2 regions of the Shewanella sp. ENK2 genome follow, and region 2 is predicted to be linked to the other one. Evidence: riboswitches for the same ligand, from Rfam matches in the RefSeq annotation. Region 2 holds a riboswitch; the other holds the start of a gene.
What was found. A riboswitch is a leader RNA that binds a small molecule or an ion and turns the genes downstream of it on or off. The one in region 2 is predicted to bind lysine.
Positions count from the first base shown of each region.

Region 1: another riboswitch for lysine. It lies ahead of ACGEDC_RS01695 (Na+/H+ antiporter NhaC family protein); the one in region 2 lies ahead of lysC (lysine-sensitive aspartokinase 3).

Region 1 covers NZ_CP171406.1:351,335-358,325, forward strand. The annotation lists gene ACGEDC_RS01690 (M3 family metallopeptidase) at 1-1,070, shown strand, start outside; gene ACGEDC_RS01695 (Na+/H+ antiporter NhaC family protein) at 1,207-2,763, opposite strand; lysine riboswitch at 2,840-3,060, opposite strand; gene ACGEDC_RS01700 (electron transfer flavoprotein subunit alpha/FixB family protein) at 3,468-4,391, opposite strand; gene ACGEDC_RS01705 (electron transfer flavoprotein subunit beta/FixA family protein) at 4,394-5,143, opposite strand; gene ACGEDC_RS01710 (H-NS family nucleoid-associated regulatory protein) at 5,593-5,997, shown strand; gene rcsF (Rcs stress response system protein RcsF) at 6,136-6,531, shown strand; gene tsaA (tRNA (N6-threonylcarbamoyladenosine(37)-N6)-methyltransferase TrmO) at 6,554-6,991, shown strand, end outside.
Region 2 covers NZ_CP171406.1:2,743,787-2,750,777, reverse strand. The annotation lists gene ACGEDC_RS12050 (site-2 protease family protein) at 1-345, shown strand, start outside; gene ACGEDC_RS12045 (succinylglutamate desuccinylase/aspartoacylase family protein) at 406-1,545, opposite strand; gene lysC (lysine-sensitive aspartokinase 3) at 1,599-2,948, opposite strand; lysine riboswitch at 3,092-3,268, opposite strand; gene ACGEDC_RS12035 (DUF3293 domain-containing protein) at 3,720-4,154, opposite strand; gene arcA (two-component system response regulator ArcA) at 4,837-5,553, shown strand; gene ACGEDC_RS12025 (S9 family peptidase) at 5,796-6,991, opposite strand, start outside.

The DNA of each region.
Region 1 (6,991 bases), 2.4 Mb from region 2:
AAACTGGCGGTAACTTTACCCTAGCACCATGGGACTGGGCATATTACGCAGAGTTAGTCCGTAAGGAAAAATATGACCTCGACTCAGCGTCTATCAAACCTTACTTTGAGTTCAATCGTGTTTTAGAAGATGGCGTATTCTTTACCCTAGAAGCATTGTACGGTGTTACGTTAAAGCCACGTCCAGACTTACCGGTTTATCACCCAGACGTAAAAGCTTACGAGATGTTTGATGAAGATGGCAGTAGCATGGCTATCTTCTATGCAGACTACTTTGCTCGTGAAGGTAAACGTGGTGGTGCGTGGATGAGCTCGTTTGTCGGTCAATCTGAGTTATTAAATCAAAAACCTGTCGTCGTAAATGTCATGAACATTAAAAAGGCGCCAGAAGGCCAGCCAACCTTTGTGAGCTACGATGAAGCGACGACCATGTTCCATGAAATGGGCCACGGTACTCACGGTATGTTCTCTAAAGTGAAATACCCATCTTTAGCAGGTACTGCTGTATCTCGTGATTTCGTTGAATTCCCTTCAACTTTTGAAGAGGACTGGGCTGCGCACCCTAAAGTACTTGCAAACTACGCTAAACACTACGATACAGGCAAACCTATTCCTGACGATTTACTGCAAAAGCTATTAGCTTCTCGAAGCTTTAACCAAGGCTTTGACACCTTAGAATACATGTCAGCTGCGCTACTTGATCTAGAATGGCATGCACTGGATGCTGACGCGCCGCTGCAAAATGTTGAAAGCTTTGAAGCTGCTGCGCTTAAAAAACATGGTGTCGACTTACCAGCAGTACCACCTCGTTACCGCTCAACTTACTTTGCTCATGCCTTCCCTGGGGGATATTCAGCTAGCTACTATGCATACATGTGGAGTGAAATTCTTGCTGCTGATGCCTTTGCTTATGTGCAAACTCAAGGCGGGCTGAATCGAGAAATCGGTATGAAGTTTAGAAAAACTATCCGTGAAGTCGGCAATAGCGTGCCGCCAATGGAAGCCTATCAAAACTTTAGAGGCCAAGCGCCTACCACTGACGGCTTATTAGAGCGCCGTGGCTTAAAGTAACTTAGCTCTGATTAACGAGCAAAAAATGCCACTCAATTGAGTGGCATTTTTATTGTTAGATTTTAGCCTAAACTGGGATCTGACTTTAACAAGTCGAGCTCTTATTAAGTCACAAACTAAATCCAAGTGCTTAGGACTACTTAGTGGCTATTTTTAGTCCTAAGATTGCTAATACGAACAATACAGAACACGTAATAAAGCCCATCGCAACAGAACCAGAGAAACCAAGCACGGTATAACCCACAATACTGATAACCGCTACGATTATCGCGTAAGGCAATTGTGTCATAACGTGGTCAAGATGGTGACAGCTCGCTCCTGTCGAAGACAAGATAGTGGTATCAGAAATCGGTGAACAATGATCTCCAAATACCGCACCAGAAAGCACAGCGGCAAGCATTGGTAACATCATAGTGCTATCACTGCCCATCGCCATATCGGCAGCGATTGGTAACATAATACCAAATGTACCCCAGCTAGTGCCGGTTGAAAATGCGGTTAAACCAGCTAATAAAAATAGCACTGCAGGCAGTAATGCAAATGGAATATTACCCGTTGCCAAGCTCGCCATGTATTTGCCCGTTTCAAGCTCGCCAATCACTGACGCAATTGTCCAAGCAAATAACAAGATATAAATAGCTGGCAACATTGACTTAGCGCCAACTTTGATTCCAGTAAACATCATGCTGGTGCTAATTTTTTGCTGCATGGTTAATGCAATCGTCACCACTAAACCCACTAATGAGCCATAAAATAATGATTCGCTGACTTCAGTGTTTTCAAATGCACCTAAAACACTAAATGGTAAACCTTCACCCGCCAGCGCATCAGCACCGGTTGAAACCATAAAGTAAATAGTTGCAGCCACAAGCACAAAAATCGGCAGGAATAACCCCATGATTTTACCTGTATCAGCTTCTGGTAAATCAGCGGTCGCGCCTGGAGGTAACCCTTTGCTTTCGTCAAAGAGTTCGCCTTTTTGCGCATTACGCTCATGTTGGCGCATTGGGCCAATGTCTAAACCAAAGATAGCAACACACAATAAAAGTAATAGCGCAAAAATGGCATAAAAGTTCATCGGCACCATTTGTAAAAACACGCTTAAATGGCCGGTATCAGCAAAACCATGTGCCGTTAAAATACCGCCAATTAGGGCAATAATGTATGCCCCCCAGCTTGAGACTGGAGAGATAACACATACTGGTGCAGCAGTTGAATCTAACAAGTAGGCCAGTTTTGCACGTGAAATATGGTAGCGATCAGTAATAGGACGTGCGATTGAGCCAACCACGATACTGTTGAAGTAATCGTCGATAAATACCACACAACCTAAGAACATGGTCATGAGTTTGGCGTCACGTTTATTGCGAATACGTTGGTGTGCCCAATCAGCAAACGCACGTGCTGAACCACTCACGGTAATTAAAGCGGTGATCATCCCCAGCACTACCAAGAAGCCAATAATTTGTAAATTCCAGGCATTGAGTGCGCCGTCATCCCACACTAAACTGGTGACAGTACTCACTAAGTGGCTTGCAGCTCCAGTAAAAGAGAAATCAGTCAGCAATATCACGCCAGCAATAATACCTAAACCTAATGAAAGAAGTACTTTGCGTGTAACTACTGCTAATACAATTGCCACAACAGGAGGCAAAAGAGAGAGTGCCGAATCGGCATAACTTGTTATCATCATTTATATATTTTCTTCGTTGAGTACGAATGGAGGATAACTGATAAGGCAAGACATCGCATAAAGCGAAGACAAGAATCTTTTCAGTAGCACTCCACAGTAATATCGATATCAACATCGATATCCATTGTTTTATCCTCACGGATAAAAATTACTATGACAGTGCAGCCCCTTTCGGAAACTGCCCCAGCAAATGGTATTGATCGTACCGATTCACTTCGGCACCAAATCCTTTCAAATTAAGTTATTGGTATCAACCAACTTAACCATACTGATATTTGATGCGCCTCTACTTATGTATACGACAGTTTAAATGCTTTATAAAAGCTCACTGCCACGACACAAGACCATACAAACATAAGCACGAGGTTAATTACCAGATAAAACTAGCTTATCTTGTGAGAAATAACATCACAATCAAAAAACAACACAAGACGATATCGACACCGTAACGAATTGTTAGCAAGCGAGGAATTATCCATCAATTAACGACAGTGAGATTAATATGCTTAAAAAATCTGATTATTGAATTAATTCAGGTGTATTTATATCGTTCAATAGGTTTAGCAATGATAAAGCTGAAAAACAATGTCATTTAATACGCACTGACACTAAAACAAACTATCGAATAATCACGCCATAAACTGCGACCCAAAAAAAGGTTTTTGCCTAAAAGACAAAAACCTTTTTCTACAATCAGTTTATAATTACAAAGATTGAGTTAACTCTGGAATCGCATCAAATAAGTCAGCTTCAAGTCCATAATCAGCCACTTGGAAAATTGGCGCTTCAGGATCTTTATTGATAGCCACAATCACTTTAGAGTCTTTCATACCCGCTAAGTGTTGAATGGCGCCAGATATACCGACAGCGATATACAGATCAGGAGCAACAATTTTACCTGTTTGACCGACTTGCAAATCGTTAGGAACATAACCAGCATCAACAGCGGCACGTGAAGCGCCAACGGCAGCGGTTAGCTTGTCAGCTAATGCTTCTAGAATAGCAAAGTTCTCACCGCTACCCATGCCACGACCACCAGAAACAATCACTCCAGCGCTGCCTAATTCAGGGCGCTCAGATTCTGTGAGAGTTTGCGAAACAAAAACTGTCTTAGCTTCTGCAACAAAATCAACGTTAACCGCTTCAGCATTGCCATCGTTGCCTGCAGCATCAAATGCACTGGTACGAACCGTCATCACTTTTTTGTCATCTAAGCTTTGTACTGTCGCCAATGCAGAACCTGCATAAATAGGACGTACAAATGTGTCAGCACTCACCACATCTACGACTTCAGAAATTTGCGCAACATCTAATAATGCTGCCACACAAGGAAGAGTATCTTTACCTACACTGCTTGCAGCTGCTAGCACGTAATCGTAATCACTGGCGACATTAACAATTAACTTAGAGAGGTTTTCAGCCATTTGCGCTTCATAAGCAGCATTGTCAGCGACAAGGACTTTACTCACACCCGATAGTGCTTGTGCAGAAGCAACCACAGCACCAACATGACTACCAGCAACAAGCACATGGACATCGCCGCCAATTGCAGTTGCTGCACTAACGACTTTGGCCGTGTCTAATTTTAAACTTGCGTTATCGTGTTCTGCTAATACTAAAATAGCCATAATTAGATCACCTTCGCTTCATTTTTTAACTTTTCAACAAGTTCAGCCACCGAACTCACCATGACACCTGCTTGACGTTCTGCAGGTGGCGTCACTTTAATCACATTTTGATGTGCTTTAAGGCTTACACCCAAGTCATCAATAGATAAGGTTTCAAGTGGTTTACGCTTTGCTTTCATAATATTAGGTAATGAAGCATAACGAGGCTCATTTAAGCGTAAGTCCGCAGTCACCACCGCTGGTAACGGCATTTTTAATGTTTGTAACCCACCATCAACTTCACGAGTCACTTCAGCACTGTCAGCAGTTAATGTTAATTCAGAAGCAAATGTTGCTTGTGGCATATCAGTTAAAGCAGCAAGCATTTGGCCTGTCTGGTTATTGTCGCCATCAATTGATTGCTTACCAAAAATAATCACATCAGCTTGTTCTTTTTCTTGAACCGCTTTTAAAATTTTAGCAATTGATAACGGCACTAAATCTTCATCAGTCGTCACATGAATGGCACGGTCAGCACCCAAAGCCATTGAAGTACGTAACTGCTCTTGTACTGATTTGGCACCAATACTCACCACTACAACTTCTGTGACACTTCCCGCTTCTTTTAGTCTAACGGCTTCTTCTACCGCGATTTCACAAAATGGGTTCAAGGCCATTTTCAAATTAGCAGTATCAACATCTGTGTTATCAGCTTTTACTCTGACTTTCACATTGGCATCGACTACGCGCTTTACAGGCACCAATACTTTCATGGGATTTCCTTCTACACCTTCAATGTATGTGGATGGCACATTGGCTTCAGCCAATGCAATATGGCATAACTTTACGTCCTGTTAACGTTAACGTCAACCAAAGTCAAACACTTGTTTATATAATTTTTAGTTAAGAGACTGCTGATAAATAACTTATATATGCAAATAAAATATTACTTTTAGACTTAATTAACGCTTTTTAATTAAAATTTGCCTATTTAAAGGTTTTTTTATTTGATCCAATCAAATTTACTTTCTATTATTAAGAGCAATTCAAGTAACCGTGCTTTTTTTACTATCTTTTTTGTTTTAACAATTTAAATAGTCGCATCAATTTACACTCTAGTTTGATAACAATTAACCAATTTAGAGTATTGATAGGTATTATTTAATCATCACAGAATTACTTGAGATACTTATTAATTAAAATCATTAGGATGCACATTGATATGAGTGACTTTTTAGAAATTTTGACACATGGTCGTCGTTTTAAAGCTGCTGTAAAAGAGTTATCACTAGATGAATTACGTGAACTTTCTACTAAGCTTGAAAAAATCATTACAGAAAGAGAAGAAGACGAAAAAGCTGAATTAGAAGCCAATGCTGAGCGTAATGCCCGCATTGCTGAAATATTAGCTCAAATTGAAAATAGCGGTTTATCTATTGAAGATTTAGGTGAAGTAACAGCAAAACCTGCACCTAAAAAGCGTGCCCCACGCCCTGCTAAATATCAAATTGAAGTTGATGGCGAATTAATTCAATGGACTGGTCAAGGCCGCATGCCAACTGTATTTAAAAACCAAGTAGATAATGGTAAAACAATGGAAGACTTCTTAATTCCTGGTATGGAATAAGTCTTAATCTACGATATGATAAAAAGCTTACTTCGGTAAGCTTTTTTGTTATCTAGGATGAGTAAACAGTATTTCCTCGACGCCATAAGCCATGTAAACTAACCCCTTCGCAGCACACCACTCAATTAGGCCTGTATTATGAATGTTTCTCGTCCAATGATGTCTTTCGCACTAGTATCAAGCTTTTTATTATCAGGCTGCGCAAGTGATTATACTTTTAATAGTAATTTAGACAGTAAAGCCATAGATGAGTATTTCAAGCCAACAAGCGTTGAACTATTTAAAGACGGTGAACGTCCAACTGGCGCATTTGATATTGTTGCCCTAGTTGAAGGCGAGTCTTGCCAAGAAACGGAAACTGGCGTACCCGCTAATGTCGCTGATGCCCGCACACAAGCTCGTAAGAAGGCCAATGAACTGGGTGCTAATGGACTTATCGTTAAGAAGTGTCTATTAACAGAACAACCAACAGAAACTTGCTTTACCCAAGCATTCTGCGTCGGCCAAGCAATTAAAATGCACAATGTGCAATAACCTTTTTACTATTATTTAATTCATGACTACTCATTCTGACCAGCCGTTTCAATCTGATATTGAAGCGGTTGCAATTTGTCGCACGCCATATAAACAAAAGTTTGGTATTCCTAGGCAACCTGGCCTAGTTAATGTCAAAGGCTGGGTTGAGTTAACCCCCAAATTTAACCAACTCGATGCCGTCAGGGGTATTGAACAATATTCACACCTTTGGCTACTTTTTTGTTTTCATGAAAACTTAGCACAAGGCTGGAAAAACACCGTTAGACCTCCTCGACTAGGCGGAAATGAAAAGCTAGGCGTATTTGCTACCCGCTCTACTTTTAGACCAAATGGCATTGGCCAATCTGTAGTTAAATTACATTCAGTTGTTAGACGCAACGGTAAAGTCTGCCTAGAAATATCTGGAATGGATTTATTAGATGGCACACCAATCATTGACATAAAACCCTATATTCCA
Region 2 (6,991 bases):
ATTTTACCCTTAGATGGCGGCCATATTCTTAAAAGCATCACGTTTTCTATGAACAGCATGGTAGGGTTAATAGCCTGTATCGCTGGAGCGGCAATAGGCGTGTTTATCAGTTATAGCTTGGGGCTGGCTTTATTAGGGTTCTTGTTGCTAATTGGTAGTTTAGAGATTGTATTTGAGTGGAAAACTCGACACCAAAGTCACCTGTTGCCCTTAGATAGGTATGGGCAAATTTTCTCAACGGTTTGGTACTTTTTAACGGTTGGTCTACTTATCGCTATTATTTGGTATTTTGCAGCTTCAGGCGACGAGATGCTGGCTATGCCGCTTGAAATTTTAAAGAGTTAATACTTCAATATGCTATCGCTGGCAGTTTGCAATATCGTTGCGAATGCCAGCGACTCACCATTAACTGATCTCAAAAACCTTAGTCATTACCTTATAAAGCTCTGTCCCTTGATGCACAGAAGCTGAGGCAAAATGCAGTACAGGAACGCAATCACAAGGTAAACTGATTGTCGTCATGGCATTCTCTGTTCCGTATTGATCAAGTCGTAAAAGGGTCACTAACGGCTCACCAGCTTTCAAAGGTTGTCCTACCTCTGCGCAATACTCAACTAATCCAGCTTTTGGTGCATGGAATTTTTTATAGTTAGCTAAATCACATCCCCAACGCTTCATTGCTGCAGGTTGCACTGTTTCTGCGATCACACCTCTATGACTTAAGTACGCCAAAATCCCCATCGCATCGAGTTCTGCATCAGCCATATCGACACGCTCTTGACTCGCCAATTCAAGCGTAAACGCCGCTACGGGGACGTCAAAATGTCTCCCTTTACGCGCACAAAAGCGTTGGAGCTGCCACCACGGGTAAAATGCAGCCTCATCCATAGCACCGCCAAACTCATTAGGAATAACCAATGAATAAGGAATTGAGAAATAAGCCGCAGATGCGACATCATACTCTGGGCAATATAGATGTTTTGCAGACTTAGGGCCGGTATGTAAATCCAATACAATATCCGCTTGATGCGCCATCGATTGCAGTGTCACCGCGAGTTGATGCCCCGTGCTAATTCCCCAAGAGTTATTTAAACGTTGCTGACAGCTTTGTGCTAATAACACTCGAAATGCGGCGAACAACTCATTATTTGATAAAGCCTTGTTTGCTTGATACCAATTAGGAATGTCTGCCACTATTGCGGCATGTTCAAAATATTCTCTATTCCAGTTCACTCCCGTAATAGGATCAAATCGCCCAAGAGTAAACTCACCACTTTTTTGATTAATCCCCAATGGGTTAGCTAAAGGAACACAATGTATATCACCTAAGATTTGATGGCCTTCCAATAGCGTCATCAACTGATGAATTACCGCGTTACCTTGCACTTCTGCGCCATGAACATTGGCTTGAATATAGACAGATGGTGCAGCACTATCACTTCCTTTAAACGTATAAATAGGAGCTGTTAGCGCTTGGCCAGTAGCCAATTCACCTAATTGAACTGTAGATACGTGAGCGTTGGAGGTGCGATTCGCTTCTGTCATATATTCTTTAGCCTCATATGTTCCAAGCATTGTTACTTGGTGAACACTTCCTATTATTCAAATAAATTTTGGTGCAATGAATTGACCACATCTGCCGCTTCAGACTCTGCTACTAATACACATAAGTTATGCGGGCTTGCGCCTTGACAAATCATTCGCACATTGTGCTTTTCTAATACTGAGAAAACACGGCTACAAATCCCTGCTGTTGAGGCAATTTTATTACCAATAATAGCCACTAACGCCAATTTATCTTCAACACGAACTCGACAATGCTGTGATAACTCCTGCAGTAATGATTCACTCAATAGCCCCTGACCGCTAGAGTCTGATCCTGTTTTATCGAGCGTTAATGAAACATTCACTTCTGAAGTAGTAATCAGATCAACTGAGATTTTGTGCTTGGCTAATGTCGCAAATGTTTCAGCAAGGAAGCCTTGTGCATGCAACATTTGCAGGCTATGCAAATTAAGCAGGGTTTGATCACGTCTTAATGCAACAGCACGGTAAACGGGAGCGTTTTCTACTTGATGTCGAATCCAAGTACCGCCTTGCTCTGGCGCTTTACTTGAACCAACAAACACTTGAATTTGCTGACGAACGGCAGGAAGAATCGTCGCAGGGTGCAATACTTTAGCACCAAATGTTGCCATTTCAGCGGCTTCATTAAAACTGATTTCAGGGATTGGTCTAGCATTGGGAGCAAGACGAGGATCGGTTGTATAAATACCTGCTACATCGGTCCAGATTTCTACCGCATCAGCTTTTAAGCCCTCTGCCAACAGTGCTGCTGAATAATCACTACCACCACGGCCAAGAGTGGTGGTGCGCCCTTGGTCATCAGCGCCAATGAAACCTTGCGTAACAATAACTTCATTGGCTAATAGTGGTGCTAAATGCTCAGCACCTAACGATGCTATTTGCTCTATTTGCGGCTCTGCGCGGCCAAAATGGCTGTCTGTACGTAATACTTGTCTGACATCAAATGCACTTGAAGGAGTGCCCTTTTCACGAATAACAGCAGAAAATAGCAATGAAGAACATTGCTCTCCCATTGAAAGTAGTTCATCAATGATTGCTTTACTGCGATCTAATACAAGCGCATCACTAAGCACTGACATACGGCTAAGTAACTTATCAATACCTGCGGCAACATCTTGAGGACGATCGAGCTGATCAACAATGTCATATTGAATTTGGCCAATTTGCGTCAGTAATGCTAAACGACGCTTGTCATTCACATTAGCTTGCGTAAGCTCCACCAATAAATTAGTTACGCCGCTGGATGCACTAACAACAACGACTCGAGTATGTCTGTTCGCTAAGATAATATCGGCGCAGCGGTTCATTGCAGCGTAATCTGCCACAGAGGTTCCACCGAATTTAGCTACAACTAAGCTCATACTGACACCTCCACGCTTGAAGGCTGACATACAAATACGAATTGACTACTTAGATTAAAAAACATGATTACACTCCGAACTTACTTCGTTCGAAGAGCCTGGTGCAGTGATAACGCACCCTTATAAGAAGGGAAACAGCAATCTTCACCAGAAGCTCTCCACCAATGAATAGGTGACAATCGTTAGGATTCAGCCTAATCGACCGATATGAAATGAAACCAACCATTTGACATACCTCGGCGCTAATCTCCCTCATAAGTGGTTTTAGGAATTGGTTTTCCTCACACTTACTACCTAGCTAACGCTCCTCTTCTGTTTCTTCCCTCAGGAAGAAATTGAAAAATACCAATAAATAACCACCTAAGTCAATTATGGAATGTAATAAAATTACTAAATAACTGAATACTGAATATACGACATTCATACTCGCTGTCATCACATCAGCTTAGATATTTAAATAGTTTGGATAAAAATAGCTTTATTTACAGATACTAAAGATATGAAAGCAAGCATTAACTTTAACGTAAAATGCTAACAATACAGTACTTAGCTATATTAAATAGACCATAAGGGAAGTTTTAGTTTCAAACTCTGAATAAAGGCACTTTTAGATAGGTCGGCCTTCCATAAGCCATTTATGGTTCAAATCAATACAGCGCTATTATAAATAACCTTGCCTATATAAAGTGGGTTTATCAGCAGCCCTAATGCGTTGATATAATAGGTGACTAGCAGTATCAGCGTGACCGAACTGCTTTATCAATCAATAAATTACTCATGAAGATCAGGCAACTCATTGACCACCTGAGTGCGAGTCATAAAATCGCCTATCATCACTTCTTTATCAGGTGCATCGCCACAAGCAACTAATGACAAACGGCCTTGATTGACATAATAGATTGCATGCTGTTTAAACTCGCGTCCAAGCTCCAAAGCTTGTTCTTTTTCAATAAAGATAGCCCAGCTTTTTTCCATATGAGATAAATCGGGAGCGGCTCCAATAAGTGAGCGATATGGACGCTTATATTGTTCGATTTTGGTTTGTAATTGGCGGTCGAGCAAACGGTTTTGACAAGGAGTTAAGATACTCCCTAACGGGTTATGAGCAGTGACGATTGCAAAAGGAATATCATTCGCAAGTCTCTGCGTTAGTAAGAATTGTGTCCCTTGATATTTGTGCCAAAGGCACTCAATTGCATTTTCCATTATTTCATTTTCTCTGTTGAACCCAGTTTACAGTAGCAAACCCTTTATTACAGTGACAGCCCATGTGATACAAGTCACAAGAACCATAATTATATTAACCTTTTAAATCAGCATCTTACCTAAAAAACCAATTTTGTAACAATTCTAGAGAGTAAATTTGTTAACATTTCATTTGTTAACAAATGCCTAAAACGAGTACAATAATCATCACTAGCTAGATTTTGCTACATAACTATTAACAGTGATACAAGCAGTTACATACTTCATTAGTTTAATTGCTACTAAATTTTCAAGCTTGTACATTTTGTTCTACATTTTAGATGATATAAATATAGAACAATAATTAGTTTGCCAAGGAACTTTAACGAGCAATCTAATCTCATAGTTTTATGAATCATTGTTTTAATAGATCTTTCGACTGATTGTGAGTCAATTAATACTCAGCATACAATCTAAGTATTGATTTTTTATGATCACATTTATGTCACGTATGTCACTTTAATGATGTATTAAGCTGAATGTATATAATGTAGTTAGTCATGAAGCGTGTTTTGTTCAGGGCAGACATAGATAAACACCTATCGTGAAATTGAAAAATTATCGGCACTTTCATAAATAAGCAGTGCCACCGCCCTAGTGCAACATGACTAGAATCGAATTGTTTTTAATTTAGGTAAATAACATGCAAAACCCACACATTCTTATTGTTGAAGATGAAGCTGTAACCCGTAATACTCTGCGCAGTATTTTTGAAGCAGAAGGGTATGTAGTAACTGAAGCAAACGATGGCGCAGAAATGCACACAGCCATGCAGGATAATAAGATTAATCTTGTTGTTATGGATATCAATCTTCCTGGTAAAAACGGTTTATTGTTAGCTCGTGAACTTCGTGAAATCAACAACATCGGTCTTATTTTCTTGACTGGTCGTGATAACGAAGTTGACAAAATTCTTGGTTTAGAAATTGGCGCTGATGACTACATCACTAAGCCATTTAACCCACGCGAATTAACTATCCGTGCTCGTAACTTATTAACTCGTGTTAATAGCACTGGCGCAGAAGTAGAAGAGAAAGGTTCAGTTGAATTCTACCGTTTCAATGGTTGGAGCTTAGAAATCAACAGTCGTTCTCTAGTTAGCCCACAAGGTGAGTCTTACAAGCTACCACGTAGTGAATTCCGTGCAATGCTTCACTTTGTTGAAAACCCAGGAAAAATCTTAACTCGTGCAGACCTGTTAATGAAAATGACTGGCCGTGAGCTTAAGCCACATGACCGTACTGTTGACGTTACTATCCGTCGTATTCGTAAGCACTTCGAAAGCTTACCTGATACGCCAGAAATCATCGCGACTATCCACGGTGAAGGCTATCGTTTTTGCGGTAACTTAGAAGACTAATCACTAATAGTGATACAAAAAAGCCAAGTCAATGACTTGGCTTTTTTTATAACTTTTTATCGGTCACGTTTCTACAATCATCAGCATATGACATCTCGCCAAAGTGCATTACGCACTTACTTGCTTATCCTTAAACCTAACCCCCTTTAATGGCGACGATTATTGTTGAGCAACTCTATCAAATTCTTTACGCACAATGCCCCCACAATCAAATTGAGGGCAATGAGTACCACTACAGCCATTTACTTCAACTCATTTTCCAAGAAAGCAGCCAATGATTTGTATAGGTGATTTCTCACTTTCTCACCACGCATTGAATGTTTCGAACCTGGATAATCCATCATCTGAAATAATTTACCTTCGTCCTGCAATGCCTTATAAACACGCGTACTGTTTTCAAACAATACATTGTCATCGGCCATGCCGTGATACATCATCAAACCTGATTGATAATTTTTCACATATGGTAAAACGCTCGCTGCATCATACCCTTTTTTATTTTTTTCTGGGTGACCCATGTAACGTTCTGTGTAATGGGTATCATATAAACGCCAATCCGTTACCGGAGCCCCAGAGATTGCCGCTTTAAAATAATCAGGCGCTTTAAACTGCGCCATAAGCGCCATGTACCCGCCATAACTATGGCCATAAATACCAATATTATCACCATCAACAAACGGTAAGCTTCTCAGGTAATCAACCCCGACTTTTTGATCCTCAACTTCCGCATCGCCCATATTTTGATAAATTACATACTCAAATTTTGTGCCGCGATGGGCAGAGCCACGATTATCAAGCTGAAATACTGCAAAGCCTTGTTGAAGTAAATACTGAGTAAAGTAATCCGCCTCACTCCAGCTATTAACGACTAATTGCGCATGTGGACCACCATAAACACGTACCACTACCGGATGCTTTTTACTGTCATCAAATGGTACAGGCTTAAATAAGCGATACTGTAATGCTTGGCCATCTTCAGCTTTAAGCTCGCCAAACTCAGGCATTTGCCACAAACCAGCAAAGTCATATAGAGGATGGCTTTTAGTGACTTCGTTTTGTTCAACCCAAGCTAATTGTTCACCCGTTTCATCATGTAAACTCACCTGTGGTGGCTGACTTAAGCTACTAAAATAATCTAAGTACACAGGCTTATTATCTGCAAACACTGCTGAATGCATGCCACTACGAGATGATAACTTCTCAATTTTACCACCAGCTAATGGCACTCGGTATAAATGACGCTCAACCACGCTATCTTTTCGACCAGAGAAGTAAACCCAACCTGCTTTTTCATCTACCAGTTCAAGCGCATCCACCACCCAGTCGCCTTGGGTTAATTGTTGCAGCACTTTGCCGCTTAAATCGAATAAGTAAAGGTGGTTAAAACCATCACGTTCTGATGCCCAAATGAAAGACTTTTGTTGTTTTAAAAACTGTA